2 linked regions of the Pelagibaculum spongiae genome follow. The main gene of each other region encodes a partner of the protein of the gene in region 2 in a complex. Links are inferred from orthologs where the notes say so. Each region holds a gene or a part of one and is shown on either strand. Other genes may lie near its edges.

What was found.
Region 1: the proteins of tig (region 2) and rpsG are in contact, whole or in part, in a crystal structure (PDB 3GTY), measured with the Thermotoga maritima proteins. The link is inferred for Pelagibaculum spongiae from one-to-one orthologs. Residues at the interface, in WP_004081061.1 of Thermotoga maritima: Glu122, Val124, Val129, Leu130, Tyr133, Glu188, Gly259, Ile262, Tyr263, Glu266, Ser270, Glu273, Gln274, Glu277, Arg308, Gln311, Ile312, Ser315, Tyr316, Glu325, Arg329, Arg336, Leu363, Phe366, Trp367, Arg373, Leu377, Arg381, Leu384, Glu387; in WP_004081843.1 of Thermotoga maritima: Lys34, Lys52, Lys55, Glu59, Arg62, Gln63, Glu66, Asn67, Lys69, Val71, Arg95, Ala109, Lys110, Lys111, Gly112, Arg113, Pro114, Glu117, Glu121, Ile124, Ala125, Tyr127, Asn128, Asn129, Thr130, Gly131, Lys135, Asp139, Arg142, Met143.

What each region holds. Positions count from the first base shown.
Region 1 is NZ_QDDL01000009.1:171,668-175,012, forward strand. Bases 522-3,345 are described here. They hold rpsG (30S ribosomal protein S7), read right to left. Parts: upstream 2,257-3,345; coding sequence 1,786-2,256; downstream 522-1,785. Other genes in these bases: fusA (elongation factor G), read right to left, coding at 522-1,773; rpsL (30S ribosomal protein S12), read right to left, coding at 2,315-2,689; rpoC (DNA-directed RNA polymerase subunit beta'), read right to left, coding at 2,831-3,345. Also shown: more of fusA, read right to left, coding at 1-521.
Region 2 is NZ_QDDL01000001.1:244,031-246,846, forward strand. It holds tig (trigger factor), read right to left. Parts: upstream 2,153-2,816; coding sequence 848-2,152; downstream 1-847. Other genes in the region: clpP (ATP-dependent Clp endopeptidase proteolytic subunit ClpP), read right to left, coding at 18-647. UniProt on the Bacillus subtilis protein: Involved in protein export. Acts as a chaperone by maintaining the newly synthesized protein in an open conformation. Functions as a peptidyl-prolyl cis-trans isomerase.

The sequences.
Region 1 (3,345 bases), on a different replicon or contig from region 2:
GGCAACTTTAAATGCCATTTCGTTAGAGTCAACATCGTGGTAAGAACCGTCAATCAGGGTTACTTTAACGTCAAGCACTGGGTAACCGGCGATAACACCGTTCTCCAACTGCTCTTCACAACCCTTAGCGACCGCTGGGATATATTCACGAGGAACAGAACCACCAACGATCTGGTTGATGAACTCGAAACCAGCGCCTTGCTCGTTTGGCTCAATCTTCAGGACAACGTGACCATACTGACCACGACCACCAGACTGACGTACAAACTTGCCTTCACACTCAACTGCCTTACGGATAGTTTCGCGGTAGGCAACCTGAGGCTTACCAACGTTACATTCAACGTTGAACTCACGACGCATGCGATCAACCAAGATATCTAGGTGTAATTCACCCATACCTGAGATGATGGTTTGACCGGTTTCTTCATCCGTTTGAACGCGGAAAGATGGATCTTCCTGGGCTAATTTACCCAGTGCAACACCCATTTTTTCTTGGTCAGGTTTAGACTTTGGCTCAACCGCCAAAGAAATTACTGGCTCAGGGAATTCCATGCGTTCTAGAACGATTGGATTAGCTGGATCACACAAGGTGTCGCCAGTAGTCACATCTTTCATACCGATCAGTGCAACGATATCACCCGCCAGAGCTTCTTTAATCTCTTCACGGTTGTTGGCGTGCATCTGAACCATACGGCCGATACGCTCTTTCTTCATTTTGACCGAGTTGATTACACTGGAGCCAGAAGTGGCAACACCAGAATAAACACGAACAAAAGTCAGCGTGCCCACAAACGGGTCGGTGGCAATTTTAAATGCCAGCGCCGCAAATGGTGCAGTATCGTCAGCTGAGCGGGTTTCGACAGTTTCACCGTCGTCCAGCAAGCCTTCGATAGCCTTAACTTCTTTTGGAGAAGGCATGTATTCAATAACAGCGTCCAGTACAGCCTGAACACCTTTGTTTTTGAATGCCGAACCACCGAAGACAGGAACAATCTCGTTAGCCAAGGTACGCTTGCGAATACCAGCTTTGATTTCCTCTTCCGACAACTCACCTTCTTCAAGGTATTTTTCCATCAATTCGTCAGTGGCTTCTGCCGCTGATTCAACCAGGTATTCGTGCATTTCCTGGCATTCATCAGCCAGATCCGCAGGGATCTCGCCATATTCAAACGTCATGCCCTGATCAGCTTCATTCCACAGAATGGCCTTCATCTTCAGCAGGTCAACAACACCTTTGAACTCATCTTCAGAACCGATAGTTAGCTGCATAGGAACAGCATTTGCACCCAGACGCTCACGCATCTGACGTACAACCATCATGAAGTCTGCGCCAGTACGGTCCATCTTATTGACGAATACCATACGTGGAACTTCATACTTGTTGGCCTGACGCCATACAGTTTCAGTCTGAGGCTGAACACCGGATGAACCACACAGAACAACAACAGCACCATCTAACACACGCAACGAACGCTCAACTTCAATGGTGAAGTCAACGTGGCCGGGGGTGTCGATAATGTTTACGCGATGCTCGTCAAACTGAGCATTCATACCGCGCCAGAAACAAGTAGTCGCAGCCGAGGTGATAGTAATACCACGCTCCTGCTCTTGCTCCATCCAGTCCATGGTCGCTGCGCCGTCATGCACTTCACCGATCTTATGAGAAAGACCCGTGTAGAACAAAACACGTTCAGTGGTGGTAGTTTTACCAGCATCAACGTGGGCACAGATACCGATGTTACGGTAGCGATTAATAGGGGTAGTACGAGCCATGATTGATTCCTATTACCAGCGGTAGTGAGCAAATGCCTTGTTAGCTTCAGCCATGCGATGCACGTCTTCACGCTTCTTCATCGCAGAACCACGACCTTCAAGGGCATCCAACAATTCGCCAGCTAAACGCTGACCCATGCTCTTCTCACCACGCTTGCGAGCGGCGTCAACCAACCAGCGCATAGCCAGAGCCGTACGACGAGCAGGCCTTACTTCCACAGGTACCTGGTAAGTGGAGCCACCAACACGGCGAGACTTAACTTCAACCATTGGACGTAACTTGTCCAAAGCATCAGTAAATGAATCTACTGGTTCACCGCTTTTTTTATCAGCGACAATATCCAGCGCGCCGTACACAATCTTTTCAGCAACGGATTTTTTTCCGTCTTCCATCACCATGTTGATGAATTTTGCCAGGATCTGACTTTCGTGCTTAGGATCCGGCAAGATCTCACGTTTGGCTACAACTCGTCTTCTAGGCATCTTCTCTACTCTGTTGCTTCAGGTTCGCCCGGAATTAAATCCGGCCTTACTCAGAAATTTACTTCTTAGGGCGCTTAGCACCGTATTTTGAACGACCTTGACGTCGATCACTTACACCAGCGGTGTCCAGGCTGCCACGTACTGTGTGGTAGCGAACACCGGGCAAATCTTTTACACGACCGCCACGGATCAGAACAACACTGTGCTCTTGCAAGTTGTGACCTTCACCACCAATGTAGGAAGTCACTTCATAGCCGTTGGTCAAACGAACGCGACATACTTTACGTAATGCTGAGTTCGGCTTCTTAGGGGTAGTTGTATATACGCGAGTACATACACCACGCTTCTGCGGGCAAGCTTCAAGAGCTGGGACGTTACTTTTGTCCGCCTTACTCTTGCGTGGCTTCCGCACTAGCTGATTGATGGTAGCCATCTATCGTTTTCTCCAGTTACCAGGTACAACAGCAATCGGTGCGAAAGCGCACCAGTTGCCAAATTAAAGCCGCGGGATTGTATCAGGGCTTTATTCAAAGTCAAACAGGCACCTTACGAACGCAAGGTGCCTTTGTTTGAATTAATCCGCTGAGTTAAGCGCGTCACTTAGCGCCTGCTCAACGTCTGCGGAACTGATGCCAGGCATCTCTTTTCCACGTTTTTCTTCTTCGCGTTGCTTTTGACGCGCCTTGTGATAAGTCAGACCAGTACCCGCAGGAATCAGTCGACCCACAATAACGTTCTCTTTCAGACCGCGCAGATTATCACGCTTGCCGCTTACCGCAGCTTCGGTCAGAACACGCGTAGTTTCCTGGAACGACGCTGCCGAGATGAAGGATTCAGTAGACAATGATGCCTTAGTGATACCCAACAGAACGCGATTGAAACGAGCCGGGAATCGGTCCTGATCTTCAAGTGACTTGTTTTCCTGACGAACTTTCGCCAGTTCAACTTGCTCACCCACCAAGAACTTACTATCACCGGTATCGCTGATTTCAACTTTACGCAGCATCTGACGAACGATAACTTCGATATGCTTATCGTTAATGCCAACACCCTGCAGACGGTAAACATCCTGTACTTCGTTAACGATGT
Region 2 (2,816 bases):
AACCGATAGCTTGCCAATTAACGACTGGTCAAAACTGAATCAATCAAGCCATATTCTGCTGCGTCCGCCGCACTCATAAAGTTATCACGATCGGTATCGGCTGCTACGCGATCCAATGGCTGACCTGAGTGGTGCGCCAAGACCCCGTTCAAGCGATCTTTTATCGACAGAATTTCTTTAGCGTGGATTTCAAAATCAGATGCCTGACCTTGGAAACCGCCTAATGGTTGATGAATCATCACCCGAGAATTTGGCAGACAATGGCGCTTGCCTTTTTCACCTGCAGTCAATAATACCGCACCCATACTAGCCGCCTGGCCAATGCACAGCGTACTGACGTTACACTTTACAAACTGCATGGTGTCATAAATAGACATGCCCGCAGTTACAGAGCCGCCTGGAGAATTAATGTAAAGATGGATATCTTTATCTGGATTTTCTGACTCGAGGAATAGCATCTGGGCAACCACTAAGTTTGCCATATGATCTTCAACCTGACCCACCAGAAAAATCACTCGTTCTTTCAGCAGTCGAGAGTAGATGTCGTATGAACGCTCCCCGCGCGGGGTCTGCTCGATTACCATTGGCACCAGCGCGTTTTCTGGCTGTTGCAAGATACCACCATGATTCTTGAAGAAGGATTCCATGATTATCTTTTTCCTTTTACCCGGTAAGCTTACGTATTAAACAAATTTATCATCGGGAGTGTAGATCAGTTTTCACGATAATTCCGATCAACTGATCTTACTGCATGAAACCACGATATACCACGCAGCGAAGGCTCAAACAGCTCAAAACAAAAAGGCCGACTTGCGCCGGCCTTTTTGTTGGTAACTAAATCAAAGCATTACTCGCCTTGAGTTTTCATCACCTCGTCAAAGCTCTGGGCTTTTTCAGCTACTGTAGCTGTTTCCAGAACCTTTTCGATAACTTGTTCTTCCAGTACCAGCGCTTCAATTTCTTGCAAGCGCTCTTTGTCCTGGTAGTAGTACTTCACAACCTCTTCAGACTGTTGATAAGGGGCTGCTACACGCTCAACCGCTTCCTTAACTTTGTCTGCGTCAGCTTTAACTTCAAATTTCTTGATGATTTCACCCATCAACAAACCTAAAGAAACGCGACGCGAAGCTTGCTCTTCCATACCACCGGTCATAGCTTCTGGAAGCTCGTCTTCAGCTTTCAGCTGCATCTGTTGACGCATCTGGTCAGCTAAGCGACCTTTTTCTTCAGCAACCAACGCCTTAGGCACGTTGAAGCTGTTTTTAGCTAGTAATTGCTCTAAAACCTGGTTTTTAACCTGGCCTTTCAGAGCATTTTCCAGCTCACGATCCATGTTGGAACGAATATCGACGCGCAGTGCGTCCATGCTCGCATTTTCCAAACCAAACTTGGTTGCAAACTCGTCATTTAATTCAGGTAAAACAGCAACGTTTACATTCTGAACCTTGGTTGCGAATACTGCTTCTTTACCGGCCAAGTGTTTAGCGTGATACTCAGCTGGGAAGGAAACCTTCAACTCAACTTCGTCACCTGCCTTAGCGCCTGTCAGACCTTCTTCAAAGCCCGGGATCATACTGCCAGAACCAAGCTCCAGGGCGTAACCTTCAGCTTTGCCACCTTCGAATGCCTCACCGTCAATGCTACCAACAAAGTCGATCACAACTTGATCGCCTTCAGCGGCTGCACGATCAGCTTTTTCCCAGCTCTTTTGTTGCTGACGTACCTTTTCCAACATTGCATCAACATCGGAATCAACTACTGCAGCAGTCGCTTTCTCTACAGAGATATCTGCAAAGTCAGCTACTTCGATTTCTGGGTAAACTTCGAAAGTCGCGGTAAACTCGATAGTTTCCGCATCATCTAGGTTCTTTGGCTCAACCTCTGGGGTGCCAGCAGGCATTAGAGATTCTTTTGCCAATGCTTCGTACAGGCTACGTTGAATAACTTTGCCTAATACGTCACCACGAACGTCAGCGCCATAACGCTTACGAACGATCTTCATTGGAACTTTGCCAGGACGGAAACCGTCTATCTTAACGCTACGCGCTATGCCCTGGAGTTCCTTTTCAATGTCTAAATTTACTTGCTCAGCTGGTACTTGGATAGTCAGCTTGCGCTCTAGACCTTGTGTCGTCTCTACGGAAACTTGCATCAAATCAACCTCGATAACAGCGGCCGGCAAGGCTTATTAAAGCCCAACTCGGTAATTAAGTGCCGCATTATAGGAAAAAGGCTTTCAATAGAAAAACAGGCCAGTCGCAGAACGACTAGCCTGTTAAAAATGGTGCGAGAAGAGAGACTCGAACTCTCACGCCTTGCGGCACTGGTACCTAAAACCAGCGTGTATACCAATTTCACCACTCTCGCTTTTTACAAAATCTTAATTAAAATTAATCAAGATTTAATCTGGGGTGAGTAATGGGGTTCGAACCCACGACCACCGGAATCACAATCCAGGGCTCTACCAACTGAGCTATACCCACCAGAAACTCTTATAAAACTAAACCGGCATATTACCCATTTAGCGCCGCAGAACCACTCTGCAAAATATGGGGTGAATAATGGGGTTCGAACCCACGACCACCGGAATCACAATCCAGGGCTCTACCAACTGAGCTATATCCACCAAATCTAACAAATTAAGATGGTACGCCCGGTAGGACTCGAACCTACTACCCTCGGCTTAGAAGGCCGATGCTCTATCCAGATGAGCTACGGGCGCTTAATTAAAAGCAATCACAACTGCCGTTTGGCGGCGACCCCTTAATTTGTGCTGCGCAGTCTACTGATGAGACCTCTACTCGTCAAGCACCCTT